Regions from separate parts of the Pseudomonas bijieensis genome, predicted to be linked through region 3. Evidence: predicted binding sites of a transcription regulator. Region 3 holds the regulator's gene; each other region holds the start of a gene.
The links. The regulator FliA, encoded in region 3, starts transcription of late flagellar genes. The targets are predictions, from matches to a motif close to CTAAAGTTTNNNNNNNNNNNGCCGNTAA.
Positions count from the first base shown of each region.

Region 1: GN234_RS02445 (methyl-accepting chemotaxis protein) is a predicted target of FliA. The motif match lies at 3,357-3,384, and genes of this name have one in related genera.
Region 2: GN234_RS16325 (methyl-accepting chemotaxis protein) is a predicted target of FliA. The motif match lies at 2,361-2,388, and genes of this name have one in related genera.
Region 4: flgM (flagellar biosynthesis anti-sigma factor FlgM) is a predicted target of FliA. The motif match lies at 2,018-2,045, and genes of this name have one in related genera.

Region 1 is NZ_CP048810.1:582,987-587,837, forward strand. Features, by position in the region: gene GN234_RS02430 (alpha/beta fold hydrolase) at 1-87, opposite strand, end outside; gene GN234_RS02435 (YqaA family protein) at 173-607, opposite strand; gene GN234_RS02440 (DUF411 domain-containing protein) at 607-1,053, opposite strand; gene GN234_RS02445 (methyl-accepting chemotaxis protein) at 1,304-3,298, opposite strand; gene GN234_RS02450 (hypothetical protein) at 3,442-3,579, opposite strand; gene GN234_RS02455 (hypothetical protein) at 3,730-3,918, shown strand; gene GN234_RS02460 (fe2+ zn2+ uptake regulation protein) at 3,928-4,308, opposite strand; gene pvdQ (bifunctional acylase PvdQ) at 4,604-4,851, shown strand, end outside.
Region 2 is NZ_CP048810.1:3,734,205-3,739,055, forward strand. Features, by position in the region: gene GN234_RS16310 (formimidoylglutamate deiminase) at 1-1,207, shown strand, start outside; gene GN234_RS16315 (lipocalin family protein) at 1,326-1,895, opposite strand; gene GN234_RS16320 (lipoprotein) at 1,927-2,181, opposite strand; gene GN234_RS16325 (methyl-accepting chemotaxis protein) at 2,466-4,358, shown strand; gene GN234_RS16330 (DUF924 family protein) at 4,481-4,851, opposite strand, start outside.
Region 3 is NZ_CP048810.1:2,381,169-2,386,019, reverse strand. Features, by position in the region: gene flhF (flagellar biosynthesis protein FlhF) at 1-1,148, shown strand, start outside; gene fleN (flagellar synthesis regulator FleN) at 1,265-2,095, shown strand; gene fliA (RNA polymerase sigma factor FliA) at 2,092-2,838, shown strand; gene GN234_RS10280 (chemotaxis response regulator CheY) at 3,006-3,377, shown strand; gene GN234_RS10275 (protein phosphatase CheZ) at 3,396-4,181, shown strand; gene GN234_RS10270 (chemotaxis protein CheA) at 4,212-4,851, shown strand, end outside.
Region 4 is NZ_CP048810.1:5,797,797-5,802,647, forward strand. Features, by position in the region: gene GN234_RS25625 (MFS transporter) at 1-244, shown strand, start outside; gene GN234_RS25630 (flagellar brake protein) at 307-1,053, opposite strand; gene GN234_RS25635 (flagella synthesis protein FlgN) at 1,146-1,613, opposite strand; gene flgM (flagellar biosynthesis anti-sigma factor FlgM) at 1,664-1,981, opposite strand; gene flgA (flagellar basal body P-ring formation chaperone FlgA) at 2,154-2,918, opposite strand; gene GN234_RS25650 (chemotaxis protein CheV) at 2,997-3,923, shown strand; gene cheR (protein-glutamate O-methyltransferase CheR) at 3,981-4,808, shown strand.

The sequences.
Region 1 (4,851 bases), 1.8 Mb from region 3:
TTCAGGCGGGTTGGCGGCCTGGGCGAGCAGGGGCAGGGCGGCGGTGAGGAACAGGCTGGGCAACCAGCGCGCGGTGATGCGGGACATGGTCAATCTCCTTATGGCCGCCGCCGATCCTGGTGCGGCCCGATTATGGCGACATTAACCACAGGCAATCGAACGACGCGAACGTTCAGTCCATCCAGCCCAGTGTCGCCAGGGCGAGAACGCCATAGCGCAGGCCCTTGGCAAGGGTCACGAGCAGCAGGAAGCGCCGCCACGGTTCGCCCATCACCCCGGCCACCAGGGTCAATGGATCGCCGATGATCGGCAGCCAGCTGAGCAGCAGTGACCAGCGACCGAAGCGTTGGTAATGCCCACGAGCCTTGTCCAGGTGGGCGGGACTGACCGGAAACCAGCGCCGGTCCTTGAAATGCTCCAGGCGCGTGCCCAGCCACCAGTTCACCAGTGAACCCAGGACATTGCCGAACGTGGCAACCCCCAGCAACAGCCAGGCTTCATGGCGCTGGCTGAGCAGCAGGCCGACCAACAACGCCTCGGATTGCAGCGGCAACAGGGTTGCCGCGCCGAAGGCCGCGAGGAACAGGCCGATGTAGGCTTCGCCCATCAGTGGGCCGGATAGTCCGCCACCACGGTTTGGGTCCCGTCTTTTTTCAGGCCGATCACTTGATAAGCGTCGCTCATGCCGTCCATTTCCATGCCGGGCGAGCCCATGGGCATGCCCGGTGCGGCCACGCCGAGCAAGTCATCGCGCTTGCTCAATGCCAGCACCTGGTCGGCCGGGACGTGGCCTTCGACGAATTTGCCGTTGATCTCGGCGGTGTGGCAGGAACGCAGGTTCGGCGCCACGCCCAGGCGCTGTTTGACCAGGCTCATGTCGGCTTCGACATGGTCGTTGACCTTGAAGCCGTTTTCTTGCAAATGCGAAATCCACTTTTTGCAGCAACCGCAATTGGCATCGCGGTGTACATCAATGGTGACCGGTTCGGCGGCCTGGGCCAGGGTGGAGACGAACAGGGCGCTCAAGGCGAGCAAGTGCAGGGGATGGGCCATGGAGGTGGTCTCGTGTCAAACGGTTTGGAGGGAGGATACCAGAGTAGCGAGCGTGAGCTGACAGGGGGCTGAGGCGGGGATTACACAATTGTCAGGTTGAGAGGGAGACAATTCGCAGAGGAATGGAAACCACTGAACCCTGTGGGAGCGAGCCTGCTCGCGATGATGGCAGCACAGGCGCCATCACCGCAGTTGACCCACCGCGATCGCGAGCAGGCTCACTTCCACAGGTTTTGTGGCGGGAGCAGATTCAGCGCACCTTGAACCGCCCCATGATCGCATTCACCCGAGCATTGGCTTCCAGCAGTTGCCGGGTGTTGGCCTCGCTGGCCAGGCCGCCTGCCACCAGTTCTTCCACCATGTGACGGATCTGCACCATGCTGCGATTGATCTCCTCGGTCACCGCGCTCTGTTGCTCGGCGGCGGTGGCGATCTGGGTACTCAGGCTGTTGATCTGGCTGACCGAGCCTGCCATTTCGTCCAGCCCGGAGTTGACTCGGGATGTGGCATCGGCGGCCGACTGGCAACTGGCCTGGGTGTTTTCCATGGCTGAGACCGACGAGCTCACGCCTTGCGTCAGGCGGGTCAGCATTTCGTTGATTTCCGAGGTGCTGGCCTGGGTGCGGGCGGCGAGGGCACGTACTTCGTCGGCCACCACGGCAAACCCACGGCCTTGCTCACCGGCCCGGGCAGCTTCAATGGCGGCGTTGAGAGCCAGCAGGTTGGTCTGCCCGGCAATGGCGCCGATGACGCCGAGAATTTCGGTGATGCGCTGCGCGTCCTGTTGCATGCTCTCGACCTTGCGAGTGGCGCTGGCCACTTCATCGATCAGCGCCACCACACTGTTGGACGCCTCACCGACCACTACGCGGGAGCGGTCGGCATGCTCGTTGGCGCGCTGGGTGAACGCTGCGGTCTCGGCCGCATTTTGCGCGACGCTTTCGGCCGTGGAGCTCATCTGGGTGATGGCGGTCACGGTCTGGTCGGTTTCCGAAGCGTGGCGCATCAGGATTTCACTGGTGTGGGCGGAGGTCCGTTGCAGATCGCCCAGGCTCGATGCCATGGCGCCAGTGGCCTGGGTGACCTCGCCGATCATGCTTTGCAGGTAAGCGATGAAGCGGTTGACTGAATGACCGATCGCCCCCAGTTCATCCTCGGCCCGGATAGTGATACGTCGAGTCAGGTCGGCATCGCCCGTGGACAAGGCGTCGATGTTGCCCTTGAGGACCTTCATGCGGTGGGTCAATTGACGGATCGCGTAAAGCTGCATCAGTACCAGCAGGATCACCATCGGAATCTGCAGCAGGCTCAGTGTGCTCAGTACATCGTCGCGCTGGGCGGTGATCAGTCGGGTTGGCAATGCGGTCGCAAGGAACCATGGCGAACCCTCGATAGGGCGCATGAAAAACGTGCTGGCCTCGCCCTTGTTGTCGAACTCGACCCGTTGCAGCGGCTGGTCGCGCTTGGCCAGGCCAGCCTGGACCTGGGCGGCGAATGGCGAGGTTGCCGCCAGTTCACTGATGTTTTTCAGTACGATCGGTCCGCTGATGCGCGAACTGTTGCTGATGATCTTGCCGTCGCCTTCGACGATCAGCATCTCGGCGCTCAGGTCGGCTTCCTTGCGTGCCACCAGGTCATTGAAGAAACCCAGGGTCACGTCGATGGTGGAAACGCCATAAGGCACGCCGTTCTTCTGGATGGCCATGGCGCAGTTGGTGCGTGGTTCGGCGCTGGCATCGTCTTTATAGGCCGCGGCCCAGGCGCATTTGCCCGGCGGGGTGGCCATGCCGCCCTTGTGCCAGGGTTGTTCGTAATAATTGGGCGCGGCGTCACTGTTCCAGAAGGTATTGACCGCCAGTTTGCCGGACGCGTCGCGGTGCCAGAAGGTGCTGAATTTATTGCGTCCCTCGGCCCGCTGGTTGGGCAACGGCCAGATCCCGCCGCCAAAGACTTTCAACTCGCCGTACTGATCCACCAGTCCCGGCAACACTTTGTCGATGGCATCGCTGTCCAGCAGCGGGATGGTCTGGGTGATGCTGCGTTGCTGCGCCTGCACCTTGTTCAGTTCGCCCTGGATCTGCTCGGCGACCTCGGCGATGCGGTTCAAGGCCACTTGCTCTTCGGTCTGGCGCAACTTGGGCGCGACCAGATAACTGATGCCCACCACGGTCAGGATGGATAACACCAGCATGAATACAATCAGGAACAGCGTGTAGCGAGCCTGAATAGTTCGGAATGAGGGCATGTGGGGAGTCCTTGCACGAAGGCGACTTTCTGCAGCAGGCGGATGGGCAGTCCTGTATGTATCGGCCTGCGGTGACGCAGCTTTAGGAGAGGGCAAGGTGGGATGAGAGGTTGGCGAGGAAGCGGCTTCCTCGCCAAGGGGCATTAGCGGGGCATGTCGAAGCCCGGGCCGCCACGGTGGTCAGGTCGATCCCCATGACCGCGGTCGTGGGGGAAAAACAGGCAGCCACTCAGGGTCAGGGTGGACAATAAGGCAAGCAACAGGCTGATACGACGAAACATACATAATTCCTCATGATAAACCGCCGCGGTTGCGCGAATACGCTCCTTCGGCTGTACCATGGGACCCCGTTGGCAGCCCGTCATCCCCGCAATTCGGTAGGGACTTGGCAAGCCTTCGGATACAGAACGGATACATTCAGGAAATTGGTAATGACTCATTCACAACGTTTGAAATACTCGATTCTGATCGTCCTCGTCGTCCTGGCAATCATGCTGGGGCTGTCCTGGATGCAAGGCAAGGGCATGATCAGCGAGCAGCTGTTTCAATACATCGCCATCGCCGTGGCGGTCATCGTGGTGGTGATCAACGGCGTGATGCGGCGCAAGGTCAAGTCCTGAGCGCCGGCTTCAATCCTCGGCCTGGAGCACGGCCATCGCACTGGGGTGCAGGCAGTAGCTTTTATCCGGGTTGAGGGTGACGACTCCCTCGCTGCACAGGCGTTTCAACACCTCGCGCACACTGAGAAAGGACAATGGAATGTCCAGCCCCAACAACTGGCTGTGCACGCCGCGCACGCCCAGGCTGCGATTTTCGTTGGCGGCCTTGAGCAGCGCGTCGATGACTTTGAGGCGAATCAGGCTAGTCCTGAGCCCGAAACTCTTGAGCAAGCGCCTGATGTGGTCGTTGCCGCCTCGATCTGCCGGCTTGTCGAATACACGGTGGGGGGCGCTCAGCGAGACGCCGCTCGGCCTTGGCTTGCCCTCCATGGGCTGTTGCGCGTTACGCATGCAAAAACTCCTTACAAGCCTGATCAGAAAAGGTCACGGATACTCTCCTGTAATAGGACGAACGAGGATTCGCAATCATGAGGACCATGATGTGAAAAAATTGCCCGTGCTTCGTCAAACCCCCGTATTCAAACGGCTGCCAGCCATTAATTTTTTTTCATCCGGTTCGTTTTGAAGGTAGGCACATTCCGGTTCAGCACGCGGCGTGTGATTTCCCAGGCGGGCCGAGTGTTTGTCTACTTCGCTCCGGTAGCCGTCCTGGTTTCTGAAGTTTTTATCAGGAGTGAGCGTGATAATGTCCGGGCAGTTATCGAGGATTGGCCTCGCAGGCGCTTTTCTGGGGATCGCCCTCGGGCTCATTCCCGTGGTCAATGCGCAGGATGATGGGCAGCAGGCCAGTGCCGAGATCCGTCGCACTCGTTTTGGCGTGCCGCATATCCGGGCTCAGGATGAACGCGGGCTGGGTTATGGCATCGGCTATGCCTACGCCCAGGACAACTTGTGCCTGCTGGCCAATGAGATCGTCACGGTCAACGCCCAGCG
Region 2 (4,851 bases), 1.4 Mb from region 3:
AAACCTGCACTCCCACGCCTTCCAACGGGCCATGGCCGGGCTGGCGGAAGTGGCCGGCAATCCCAACGACAGTTTCTGGACTTGGCGCGACTTGATGTATCGCCTCGTCGGAAAAATCAGCCCCGATCAACTCGGCATCATCGCCCGCCAGCTGTACATCGAAATGCTCAAGGCCGGCTACACCTCGGTCGCCGAATTCCACTATGTGCACCACGACACCGACGGCACGCCCTACGCCGACCCGGCGGAGCTGGCCTTGCGCGTCAGCCACGCCGCCAGCGCCGCCGGCATAGGCCTGACGCTGCTGCCGGTGCTCTACAGTCATTCCGGTTTTGGCGGCCAGGCGCCCAATGATGGGCAGCGTCGGTTCATCAACAGCAGCGAAAACTACTTGAAGCTTCAGTCACGCTTGCAGCCGGTCCTGGCCGGACAACCGTCCCAGACCCTGGGTTTGTGCTTCCACTCGTTGCGCGCCGTGACACCCGGGCAGATCCAGGATGTGCTGGCCGCCAGCGACCGTGAGTGCCCGGTGCATATCCACATCGCCGAGCAGCAGAAAGAAGTCGACGACTGCCTGAGCTGGAGCGGCGCCCGCCCGCTGCAATGGCTGTACGAAAACACCGAAGTCGACCAACGCTGGTGCCTGGTCCACGCCACCCATGCCAACGCCGAGGAAGTCAGCCTCATGGCCAAGAGTCGGGCGATTGCCGGCCTGTGCCTGACCACCGAAGCCAACCTGGGGGACGGGATTTTCCCCGCCGTGGATTTCCTCGCCCAGGGTGGGCGCCTGGGTATCGGTTCCGACAGTCATGTGTCGTTGAGCGTGGTGGAAGAACTGCGCTGGCTGGAATACGGCCAGCGCCTGCGGGACCAACGGCGTAACCGTTTGTATCGCGCGGATCAGCCGATGGTCGGCCGCACGCTGTTTGACGCGGCGCTGGAAGGCGGTGCCCAGGCCCTGGGGCAACCGGTGGGCGCCCTGGCAATCGGCAAGCGCGCCGACTGGCTGGTGCTCGATGGCAACGACCCGTACCTGGCCACGACCCAGGGCGACGGGATCCTCAATCGCTGGCTGTTTGCCGGCGGGGATCGTCAGGTGCGCGATGTGATGGTCGGCGGCCAATGGGTAGTGCGCGATGGGCGTCATGCCGGCGAAGAGGAAAGCGCCCGGGCGTTTACCCAGGTGCTGCGCGAACTGCTGGGCTAACGCGGATAAAAATGTGGGAGCGGGCTTGCTCGCGAATGCGGTGTGACAGCCGACATCTATGTGTCTGATACACCGTATTCGCGAGCAAGCCCGCTCCCATTGTGGTCCCAGGCGTCGATCAATCCGAAGTCTTGGCCATCTGCCGATCCGACGCTCGCCAGATCAACCGTGTCGTGTCGTAGCCCTGCTGGCGCGCGATGCTCAGCAGTTCCTCGCGCACGACGCTATTGACGGTCGGCGTACGGGACAGCAGCCACATGTAGCGACGGCTCGGGTCGCCAACGATAGCGGTCTTATAGTCATCGCTGACGTACAACACCCAGTATTGCCCTTTCGCCACGCCCGGCACGATCCGCGAAAACCAGTTGTCGAATTCGACCCAGAGCTTGTCGGTCTTGCCCGGCACCTGGGGCGTGGCGGTGCCCCTGGCTTCTTCCCACTGCCAGTCCGAGGTCAGGCAGCGATTGAGCACACCCATGTTGCCGTCTGGCTTGAGGGTGTAGTGAGCTTCCGATTGCGCGCAATTGCGCTGGAAATACATGGGCAGGCGGGCCAACTCATACCAGGTCCCTTGGTAACGCTTGAGATTGACGCTGTTGACCGTCTTGGGTGCCAACGGATCTTCGCCAGAAGTGGCACAGCCAGCCAAAACCAGGCCAGCCAAAAGCACAAAAACTAACCGCATCATTATTTTTCTCCCGTGGGCCCATGGCCCCGGTTTACTTCAGGCCTTGGCCGGAAAACATCAACACTTTGTCACCGGCGTACTGCACGCTGATAAAGCTTTTCTGGTCGCCCCAGGTGCAGCTGGACATGCCGAGCGCGCCTGAACAATCGGTCGGTTTCCCCAGCAACGTTTCGACTTCGGACTTGGGCATGCCAGCCGACAGTTTCGAGTAGTTTTCCTGGTTGACCTTGCTGCATGCGGTCAACACGACGCACATAAACAGCAGGGCGATAGATCGCAGCGACATGGTGTAACTCCTGAAGCGGAAGGGAGGTGGCAGGGTGCCAACCTGATCCTTAGAAGAGAAAACCCCTATCTGGTTCCCTGACGCCCCCAGTATTTATTGGCTGTACAGAGGTGTTTCATCGGTGAATCAATCGATTTGTGACAGCGTCGTACCTTTCGTCGGGATTGGGCCCTTGACGCCTGATGGGCCGGGCTTTTGCGCCGATAAAAAGTAACGGCGCAAAATCCTGCGTTATGGCAAATTGACAGCCCGTCCTGACTCATCCCCCCGCGGTAGTGTTATTAATGACCAGAAACATGAAATTCAGCCATAAAATCCTGTTGGCTGCCGCCCTTGTGGTGGCCATTGCTTTCGCCTGTTTCATCCTGTTCAACGACTATCGTCAACGCCAGAGCCTGCACGCCAGCACCGAGACTTCCATGCAGGAACTCGGCAGCCTGACCAGCCGTAACATCCAGACGTGGGTCGAAGGTCGCATCCAGTTGCTGCAATCGCTGGCCCAGCAGATCGCCGTGGACGGCAGCGGCGCCGACAGCCTCAAGCGCGCCGTGGGCTTGCCGGCCTACACCAGCAACTTCCAGCTCAGCTATTTTGGCGGCACCGACGGTGTGATGTTCTCGGTACCGGCCGGCAATCGTGCCGCCGATTACGACCCCCGCGCCCGTGGCTGGTACAAGGCCGCCAACAGCGCACAACAAACCATCGTCACCGAACCCTATATCGCCGCTTCGTCGGGCAAGCTGGTGATCACCGTCGCCACTCCGGTGCAGCACCAGAACCAGATGATCGGCGTGGCCGGTGCGGACATCGACCTGTCCAGCATCAGCGCCATCATCAACTCGCTGAACTTCGGCGGCCACGGCCACGCGTTCATCGTCAGCGCCGACGGCAAGATCCTGATCCACCCCGACAGCAAGCGCGTGCTCAAGACCCTGGCCGAGGCCTACCCCAACGGCGCGCCGCAAATCAGCCCCGGCGTGAAAGAAGTCGACCTCGACGGCAAGACCCAGTTCATCTCCTTCACCCACGTCAACGGTGTGCCGGGCGCCGACTGGTACGTGGCGCTGGTGCTCGACAAGGACACCGCGCTGGCGATGCTCAGCGAGTTCCGTACTTCGGCACTGATCGCCATGGTCATTGCCGTGGTGTTCATCATCGCCCTGCTTGGCATGTTGATCCGCGTGCTGATGCAACCGCTGCTGACCATGGGCCGCGCGATGCATGACATCGCCGAGGGCGAAGGCGACCTGACCCGGCGCCTGATCATCCACGGCCACGATGAATTCGGCGCCCTGGGGACTTCGTTCAACCGCTTTGTCGAGCGTATCCATACCTCGATCCGCGAAGTGGCCTCGGCCACCGGCCAAGTCAACGAAGTCGCCCTGCGTGTGGTCAGTGCGTCCAACTCGTCGATGTTCAACTCCGACCAGCAGGCTTCGCGCACCAGCAGCGTCGCCGCGGCCATCAACCAACTCGGTGCCGCCGCCCAGGAGATCGCCCAGAACGCCGCCCTCGCCTCGCAGCACTCCAGCGATGCCCGCAGCCTGGCCGAAGACGGCCAGCAAGTGGTGGATAAAACCATCGCCGCCATGCAGCAGTTGTCAGCCAAGATCAGCGATTCGTGCGGCAACATCGAAACCCTGAACAGCAACACGGTGAACATCGGCCAGATCCTGGAGGTGATCACCAGCATTTCCCAGCAGACCAACCTGCTCGCCCTGAACGCCGCCATCGAAGCCGCCCGGGCTGGTGAAGCCGGACGCGGCTTCGCGGTGGTCGCCGATGAAGTGCGCAACCTGGCCCACCGGACCCAGGACTCGGCGCAGCAAGTGCAGAAGATGATCGAGGAACTGCAAGTCGGCGCCCGGGAAGCGGTGCTGACCATGACCGACAGCCAGCGCCAGAGCGAAAGCAGCGTCGGCATCGCCAACCAGGCCGGCGAACGCCTGGGCAGCGTGACCCAGCGCATCGGTGAAATCGACGGCATGAACCAGTCCGTGGCCACCGCCACCGAAGAACAGACCGCCGTGGTGGAGTCGATCAATGTCGACATCACCGAGATCAACACCTTGAACCAGGAAGGCGTGGAAAACCTGCAGGCTACCTTGCGCGCCTGTGCCGACCTTGAACAGCAGGCGGCGCGGTTGAAGCAGTTGGTGGGGAGTTTCCGGATCTAACGCTCTCAAGGGCCCCATCGCGAGCAGGCTCGCTCCCACAGTTGACCGAGTTCCTTCAGGGAAACACGATCGACTGTGGGAACGGCTTGCTCGCGAAAGCGGCATCAGCCTTACAGAAAAAATCAGAACCTGGACCCAGGCCTGTTCAAGAACTCGATTTCATCAGCCGTAGACTCGCGCCCCAACACCGCATTGCGATGAGGAAAGCGTCCAAACCGGGCAATGATCTTCTGATGCCGTTCGGCATAATCCAGGTTGTCTTCAAACACCGCCCGCTGCGCCTCAGGCTGCTCCCGCACCAGATCGATAAACCGTGACACGGCTTCGTTCTGCACTGCGAGGTTTTCGCAGTGTTCCAGTACCAAGTAGATGAACACGCGCTGGATCGGCTTGAGTTGCCGGTCAAAACCCGCCGCCAGGCCCTGGGCCACCAGCGCTTGGGCACGCAGGTCACCGGAAAAAGCCTTGGGAGTGTCGCGAAAGATCATTCGCG
Region 3 (4,851 bases):
AATCGCGCATCGCCAGCGCCCAGGCCGAACTGAGCCTGCGTAGCAGCGAAGGCGAGGGTGCCGCGGGCACCAATCGTCAATTGTTCGCCGGTCAGCCACTGACCGCCGGCTTGCCGTTGACCGCTGCCGAGCCGCTGATCGAGCAGGCCCAGGCCGAACCGCGTCGTCCAGAGCCGGCACCCGCCGCGCCTGCCCGTGGGGTCGATCCGCGCGCCCTGGACTCGATGCGCTTCGAGCTCAACAGCCTGCGCGAGCTGATGGAAGTCCAGCTCGGCTCCCTGGCCTGGAACCAGTTGCAAGGCAGCCGTCCGGCCCAGGCCAACCTGTGGCGTCGCCTGCAACGCATCGGCCTGTCCGGTCCGTTGTCCCGGGACCTGCTGGCATTGATCAATGGTATCGAAGAACCTCGCCAGGCCTGGCGCATGTTGCTGGCGCACCTGGCGCGGATGATTGCCACGCCGGAAGTCGAGCCGCTGGAAGAGGGCGGGGTGATTGCCATGGTCGGTCCTGCCGGCATGGGCAAGACCACCACCCTGGCCAAGCTCGCCGCCCGCTACGTACTCAAGTACGGCGCCCAGAGCATCGCCCTGGTGAGCATGGACAGTTTCCGCATCGGTGCCCAGGAGCAACTCAAGACCCTGGGACGGATCCTCAACGTGTCGGTGACCCATGTGGATCCGGGCCAGTCCCTGGCCCAGGCATTGGAACCGTTGCTGCGCAAGCGCGTCGTACTGATCGATACCGCCGGCCTGCAAGCCAGCGATCCGGCCCTGCGCATGCAGCTCGAAAGCCTGGCCGGACGCGGCATCAAGTCAAAAAATTATCTCGTGTTGGCAACCACCAGCCAGAAACAGGTTCTAACCGCCGCATACCACAGCTACAAACGCTGCGGGCTGGCCGGCTGCATCCTGACTAAGCTGGACGAAACGGCAAGCCTGGGCGAGGTGTTGAGCCTGGCGATCGGTCATGAACTACCGGTGGCCTACCTGACCGACGGGCCGCGGATCCCGGATGATTTGCATCTGCCGCGCCGTCATCAACTGGTCAGCCGTGCCGTGAGTGTGCAAATGCAGGAAGAACCCAGCGAAGAAGCCATGGCTGATATGTTCGCTGATATCTACCACAGCCCGACCAAGCAGGTTGGCTGAGGTAATCATGAATATTTTTTGTACCTACATCGATGGTCTGCCATGCATTGTTCCGTATGCGAACGCGCAGCCAGTAATGTGGCCTCCGTCTAAGTAAGACAAGGTAAAGAACGAACATGGGCAGCATGCATCCCGTACAGGTGATCGCGGTGACCGGCGGCAAAGGTGGCGTCGGGAAGACTAACGTGTCAGTGAACTTGTCCCTGGCTCTGGCAGAGCTTGGCCGACGGGTCATGCTGCTGGACGCCGACCTGGGCCTGGCGAACGTCGACGTGCTCTTGGGGCTTACACCCAAACGCACCCTGGCGGACGTGATCGAAGGCCGTTGCGAATTGCGCGACGTGCTGTTGCAGGGGCCAGGCGGGATTCGCATCGTGCCGGCTGCCTCCGGCACCCAGAGCATGGTTCACCTGACCCCGGCCCAGCACGCCGGCCTGATCCAGGCTTTCAGCGACATCGGCGACAACCTCGATGTGCTGGTGATCGACACCGCGGCCGGTATCGGCGACTCGGTCGTCAGTTTCGTACGCGCGGCCCAGGAAGTGTTGCTGGTGGTCTGCGACGAACCGACGTCCATCACCGACGCCTATGCCTTGATCAAGCTGCTGAACCGCGACTATGGCATGAATCGCTTCCGCGTCCTGGCCAACATGGCCCAGAGCCCGCAGGAGGGCCGCAACCTGTTCGCCAAGTTGACAAAGGTCACGGATCGCTTCCTGGACGTCGCCCTACAATACGTCGGCGCCGTGCCCTACGACGAAAGCGTACGCAAGGCCGTCCAGAAGCAACGTGCCGTTTATGAAGCCTTTCCACGTTCCAAATGCGCGCTGGCGTTCAAGGCGATCGCCCAGAAGGTCGATACCTGGCCGTTGCCGGCCAACCCGCGCGGGCATCTGGAATTTTTCGTCGAGCGTCTTGTGCAACAAACAGCAGGGCCCGTGCTATGACAGCCAGCGGTTACAACCATCTCTACAAAAAATCGGCACGGGACGCCCAGTACGAATTGATCGAGCGTTACGCGCCACTGGTCAAGCGTATCGCCTACCACTTGCTGGCGCGGTTGCCGGCCAGTGTCCAGGTCGAAGACTTGATCCAGGCGGGCATGATCGGCCTGCTCGAAGTGTCGAACAAATACGACGCGAGCAAGGGCGCCAGTTTCGAGACGTATGCCGGTATTCGCATTCGCGGGGCCATGCTCGATGAAGTCCGCAAGGGCGATTGGGCGCCACGCTCGGTGCACCGCAATACCCGCATGGTCAGCGATGCAATTCGGGCAATTGAAGCTAAAACCGGGCGTGACGCTAAAGATCACGAGGTTGCGGCCGAACTCCAGTTGAGTCTCGATGATTATTACGGGATTTTGAACGATACCTTGGGCAGCCGCCTGTTCAGTTTCGACGACCTGTTGCAGGACGGTGGTGAACACGAGGGACTGCACGAGGATGGCGCGAGTGCTCACATGGAGCCATCGCGTGACCTGGAAGATGAACGTTTCCAGAGCGCGCTGGCGGATGCGATTGCCAATTTGCCGGAGCGTGAGCGACTGGTCTTGGCGCTGTACTACGACGAAGAGCTGAACCTCAAGGAAATCGGTGAGGTCCTGGGGGTCAGCGAATCGCGGGTCAGCCAGTTACACAGCCAGTGCGCGGCCCGTTTGCGGGGGCGTTTGGGGGAGTGGCGAGCGCGTTGACAGGCAGTGTGGGGACACTGCGAACGAGGCTGGCCTGGCAAGTACTGCGCCAGTCTCCATCCGTTGTGCTCCAGACCGTTGTCGAGTGTTGTGCCGGATTGATTGAAATGGCGCGTCCAGGTGCTGGGCGCGTTTAAGACTGCTTGGAGGTCGAATTGGACAAGAACATGAAAATCCTCATCGTTGATGACTTCTCAACGATGCGGCGGATCATAAAAAACCTGTTGCGTGACCTTGGGTTCACCAACACGGCCGAGGCAGATGACGGGACCACTGCGCTCCCGATGTTGCACAGTGGCAACTTCGATTTTCTGGTCACCGACTGGAACATGCCGGGCATGACCGGTATCGACCTGCTGCGTCAGGTGCGTGCCGACGAAAAACTCAAGCATCTTCCGGTGCTGATGGTCACTGCCGAAGCCAAGCGCGAGCAGATCATCGAAGCGGCCCAGGCCGGTGTCAACGGCTATGTGGTCAAACCCTTCACGGCCCAGGCGTTGAAAGAGAAGATCGAAAAAATCTTCGAACGCATCGGTTAACGGCGCCACGGGGGAGCTATGGACAACGAATCTTCAATGGGCGATTTCGAATCGACCCTGAAAAAACATGCCCGCGAACTGGTCGACAGCCTTGAAAAAGGTCGCTTTGGCGATGCGGTTCAAATGATCCATGAGCTCAACCAGACCCGTGACCGCGGTCTGTATCAGGAAGTGGGCAAGCTCACGCGTGAACTGCACAGCGCGATTGTCAATTTCCAGATCGACCCGCATATGCCGCAGGCCGAGGAAGTCTCGCAGATCACCGACGCCACCGAGCGTCTGGGGTATGTGGTCAAGCTGACCGAGGCCGCGGCCAACCGCACCATGGACCTGGTGGAAAGCGCAACGCCGCTGGTCAATGGCCTGAGCGAAGAAGCCCAGGCCTTGAGCACCGACTGGGGTCGGTTCATGCGTCGAGAAGTCGGCGCTGAAGAGTTTCGGGAACTGGCCCGTCGGGTCGACGGTTTCCTGACGCGCAGCAGCACCGAGAACCGCGCCGTAGCAAGCAACCTCAACGACATTCTGCTGGCCCAGGACTATCAGGACCTGACCGGCCAAGTGATCAAGCGTGTGACCCAACTGGTCACCGAAGTGGAAAGCAACCTGCTCAAACTGGTGTTGATGGCCAGCCAGGTCGACCGCTTTGCAGGTATCGAACACGACCGTGAAGCGATGCTTGCTGAAAAAGATCCACAAAAACATCTCTCTCAGGGTGAAGGTCCGCAAATTCATGCCGATAAAAGAGAAGACGTTATGTCCGGTCAGGACGATGTGGACGATTTGCTGTCCAGCCTTGGATTCTGAGTTTTAGCCCTGTTTTAGGAGCAGCCATTAATGAGCTTCGGCGCCGATGAAGAGATCCTTCAGGATTTCCTGGTTGAGGCCGGCGAGATTCTAGAGCAACTGTCCGAACAGCTGGTCGAGCTGGAAAGCCGACCTGATGATGCGGATCTGCTCAATGCAATTTTTCGCGGTTTCCACACTGTAAAAGGAGGCGCCGGCTTCCTCCAGCTCAACGAGCTGGTGGAGTGCTGTCACATTGCCGAGAACGTGTTCGACATCCTGCGCAAGGGTGAGCGTCGCGTTGATTCGGAACTGATGGACGTGGTGCTTGAAGCGCTGGATGCGGTCAACAGTATGTTCAGCGAAGTGCGTGAGCGCTCGCCGATTACCCCTGCCACCCCCGAGCTGCTCGCCGCGCTGTCGCGCCTGGCCGAGCCGCAATCGGCTGACGAAGCGGCGCCGGTTGCCGAGGCAGTGGTCGAAGAACCGGTCGCCGAGGAATCGGGCGACATCACCGATAACGAATTCGAACAACTGCTGGACTCCCTCAACACCGTCAAGGCCCAGGCCGAGGCGCCGGCCGCTCCGGTTGCACCCGCTGCGCCGGCCGCCGATGGAGCTGCCAGCGATGAAATCACCGATGCCGAGTTCGAGTCGCTGCTCGACCAGCTCCATGGCAAGGGCCAGTTCG
Region 4 (4,851 bases), 3.3 Mb from region 3:
GGTGACCAACCTGCATCAGGTCGATGACGCGCCGCTGCATCACGTGGCGATGCCGGACAGTATGTCGAGTTCGCCTTTGGTGGCGTGCCTCGATCCCCGGGTGGATGAGCAGGTGGTGCAGGAGCAGATGCAGACGCCGGCCAATCCGGACGTGGAGCCTGAGCCGGTCGCAGAGCCGGCTACTGAAGCCGAAGCGGCGTCTGACGAACCGGAGACACCCAGCTTTACCCAGGCCAGGCCTTGAAGCAGGCATAAAAAAAACGGGCAGTCACCGCAAGGGACTGCCCGTTTTTTATGGCTCGACGATCAGAGGTCGTCTTTATCGAAGCGCCGCGCTTCACGCTGGAGCTGGTAGACGAACCGCTCGACCTGCCGTTGCACCAGGCCACTGATGTTGTGGAAGCGTACGCCGGCGAACGTGGTGTTGATCCTTTCTTCGAAATGCAGGTAACGCAGCTCGACTGGCGCGGTCATGTTGCCAAACGGCAGGGCTGCGATGAAGCGCTCATACACCTGGCCCAATTGCAGCCGTTCGGTGATGTCGCCGTCGAAACGCAATTTGCAACCGGTGGCGGAGATGTCCAGCAGCTTGCCGTCCACGGGTGACTTGAGCTTGTCGCCGCCCAGTTCAACGTTCACCAGTTGCGCCAGTTTCAGGGCGGCGCGGAAGGCGTTGCGGCGTTGGTGATAGACCACTTCGTCGGGCAGGGCACCGCGATAGCAGCGACCGTCGCTGGATTCGTCAATGGTCAGTGGACCCTTGCCATCCCATGCGATGCGCACGCCATCATGAAAACCCTCGACACGAAACGGCTCGCCGGCCAGCAGGAAACGCTCGCCATCCCGGGGGATCATTTCATCCAGGGCGATGGAGTTGGTCTCGCGATCGACGTTGACCAGATAGCTCTGGAAGCGCTGGGTGCGTTCATGGAACGTAATGATCAGCGGGTCGTGGCTATCTTGCAGCATCCGCAGGTTGCCGGAGATTTCCAGGGGCGTGGTGAGGACCTTGGGTGGCTGCGGAGCATCATCCGCGTTTGAGGCATTGAACACGGTGGGTCAATCTCCAGGCAAAATACGACTACGAATAGCCAGCATTTTGCCAGCATGTATCGCGCGTTGATAGAGCGAAGGCATTGTTCGTTTCATGCCTGGCTGAGCGGGCGGTGCTTGACCATTCTGGCCGTCGAGCCGCTAGCGTCATACAGCGTCGGGATCTCACCACCGTTCAGGATGCGCAATTGGTTGGCGGTGGCGGCCTGCTGCATCTGGATCGACTGGCCGTTGCGGGCGTTGGTCGCCTGGCATTGGGCGAGCAGGTCGTTGAGCACTTTACTCTGGGACAGCAACTGGTCGCCGATCGTCGACTGGCTGGCCAATTGCTCAAGGCCGTCATGACTGGCGGGCAAGTTGAGGCTGGCGAGGATCTCGCTGCGTTTGCGGCCATGCTGGTCAAGCAAGATGATCAATGCCTGTTTCTGCGCCAGGATGTTCTCCAGCAGAGGCATGTCGCGACCGTGCAGTGCCACGGATTCGGCCTGCAACAATTCCAGCAATTGTTGCGCTGGAACAAAGTCGTCGATGATCAGTTGCAATAAATTAGTATCGTGCATGGCTGGCCTTGGGTCTTAAGCGTCCAAAAGCCTGGCGCAGGCGGGGCGGCCTAGCGCTGGGCTTCGAAGTTGAGCAGTTTGCTGGCTACGCGGTTGCTGTCGACTTTGTAGCTGCCATCAGCGATGGCTGCTTTCAACTCGGCCACGCGGGCCTTGTCGACGACAGGTTGATCGCGCAGCTTGTCAGTGACCTTCTGCAACTGCTGAGCCTCATTGCTGAGGTGTACCGACTCCCCGTTGCTGACCTGTTCGGCTGCTGTAGGCAGCGGCGCGGATTTACCGGCTTCGGCGGTTTCCTTGGTCGCGCTGGTACGCGTAGTGCCTGTCAACGGTGAAGAGCTGTTTAAACGATTGAAATCGATGACCATGGTAAAAAACCTCTGGGTATTTGGACGCTTGCCATGTTTTCGGCCATCCCCAAAAAAACTTTAGGCTCATTTATTCAATGAGCATGCGCACGTCTGCGCTTGCCTTTGCGTAAGGCACAGTCTAGGGAACACCGGGATCAAGCGCCAGCTTTCTACCTCCTTTACCGGATCACTACATCGCCACTTCCACTTGGCCTGGGGCCATCACTTGCGCCTTGATCACGCGTTGGGAGTTGAGGTTTTTTACCCGTATCTGTTCACGCATGCCGCCGTTGGACAGGGCCTCGCCGGGCATCCGCACGGCCAGGGAGCCACTGCGGGCGGTGATGACCACCTGGTCGCCCTTGCGGACCACTTCGGCCTGCTCCAGGTGCACCAGCGTCACGACCTGATCGGCGACCATTGGTCGGACAAGTTTCTGCCCGATGGCCTGGTCAACGGAGGTCAGGAAACCTTGGGTGATCTGGCTGATGTCCCGTTCGCGCAACATCACGTCCTGGGGCTCGACAATCCCGGCCCGCTTGAGCGGACGAGTGGTCGTGACAATTTCTCGAAACAGGCGCACTTGAGCCGGCACGAACACCGTCCAGGGCGCGGCGCTGTCGCAACGAACCTTCACCGTGACGCGGCCCAGGGGCCTGGCCGGACTCTCCAGCGAAGCAGTCAATTCCTTGTCGCACATCGGCATGCGCAGGCGCGGGTCGAGCTGGTTGACTTCGATTTCGTAGCGCCCTTCGGTTTGACTGGTAGCCAGATAGTCTTCTACGGTGAATTCAAGAAAGCCCTGAGTGACGCCGATAAGGAGATCAGGCAAGGTAACCGGAACAGCAGCAAGGGCAGGACCGCCCGAAGTGAACAGGCAGACAGCCAGCAGTGCACCGAGCCAATGGCGGCAGTGAGTGGTCAGGCGTCGAGAAAATGTCGTTTGTGCGTTCATGCCGGTTCAATAGCAAGCCCCGTGCCGTTTAGTGATGAATGCGCGTCGGACACATTAGCGTTATGTAGGAGTCAGGGCATGGCGGGAGTAATGGATTCGGTAAACCAGCGCACTCAGCTGGTCGGTCAAAATCGCCTGGAGCTGTTGTTGTTCCGTCTCGACGGCCAACAAATGTATGGGATCAACGTCTTCAAGGTCCGCGAGGTGCTGCAATGCCCCAAGCTGACGTTGATGCCCAAGTCCAGTCCCGTTGTGTGCGGGGTGGCCAATATCCGGGGAGCGACCATCCCGATCCTCGACCTGGCGATGGCGACCGGTTCCGGTCGGTTGCTGGACCAGAGCAATCCGTTTGTGATTATCACCGAGTACAACACCAAGACCCAGGGTTTCCTGGTGCGCTCGGTGGAACGCATCGTTAACATGAACTGGGAGGAGATCCATCCACCGCCCAAGGGTACTGGTCGCGATCACTACCTGACGGCAGTGACCCGGGTCGATAACCAGTTGGTGGAAATCATCGACGTGGAGAAGATCCTCGCTGAAGTGGCTCCCACTCCGGAGGCTATTTCCGCGGGTGTGGTGGACGCCGAGACCCAGCACAAGGCGATTTCGCTGCGGGTATTGACCGTCGATGATTCTTCGGTGGCACGTAAGCAGGTGACCCGCTGTCTACAAACGGTCGGTGTCGAGGTAGTGGCGTTGAACGATGGGCGTCAGGCGCTGGATTATCTGCGCGCGCTGGTCGACGAGGGCAAGAAGCCCGAGGAAGAATTCCTGATGATGATCTCCGACATCGAGATGCCGGAGATGGACGGGTATACCCTGACGTCGGAAATCCGCAGCGACCCACGTATGCAAAAGCTGCATATCATCTTGCATACTTCGTTGTCCGGTGTTTTCAACCAGGCGATGGTCAAGAAGGTCGGTGCCGACGATTTCCTGGCGAAATTCCGGCCCGATGACCTGGCTTCCCGGGTAGTCGATCGGATCAAGGCAGCAGAGTAAGCAAAGGTCGGGCGCGTTGTGCGCCCGGCAAGTCAACGCGATGAAAGAGGCGGTATCTTGTCTACGGGTAATTTGGATTTCGAACAGTTCCGGGTCTTCCTGGAAAAAGCCTGTGGCATCTTGCTTGGTGAAAACAAGCAATACCTGGTGTCGAGCCGTCTCAATAAATTGATGGAACAACAGGGCCTCAAGTCATTGGGCGAACTGGTGCAGCGTATCCAGAGCCAGCCGCGCAGTGGCTTGCGCGAGATGGTGGTGGACGCGATGACCACCAACGAAACCTTGTGGTTTCGTGACACCTATCCGTTCGAGGTGTTGAAGAATAAGGTGCTGCCGGCGGCCATCAAGGCCAGCCCGGGCCAACGCCTGCGAATCTGGTCGGCGGCCTGCTCGTCGGGACAGGAACCCTATTCGTTGTCGATGACCATCGATGAGTTCGAACGGTCCAACCTCGGCCAGTTGAAAGGCGGCGTGCAGATCGTCGCCACTGACCTGTCCGGGACCATGCTCAATAACTGCAAGACCGGCGAGTACGACAGCCTGGCCATCGGCCGGGGCCTGTCGCCGGATCGCCTGCAACGCTACTTCGACCCGAAAGGGCCGGGCAAATGGGTGGTCAAGGCGCCGATCAAGAGCCGGGTGGAATTCCGCTCGTTCAACCTGCTGGACAGCTACGCCAGCCTGGGCAAGTTCGACATCGTGTTCTGCCGCAACGTGTTGATCTATTTCTCCGCCGAAGTGAAGAAGGACATCCTGCTGCGCATCCACGGCACGCTCAAGCCGGGCGGCTACCTGTTCCTTGGCGCCTCCGAAGCGTTGAACGGTTTGCCGGATCATTACCAGATGGTCCAGTGCAGCCCGGGGATCATCTACCAGGCGAAGTGATTCGTTCAGGTTGTCAAAAAAAAACGGGAGTCCCTTGGGGCTC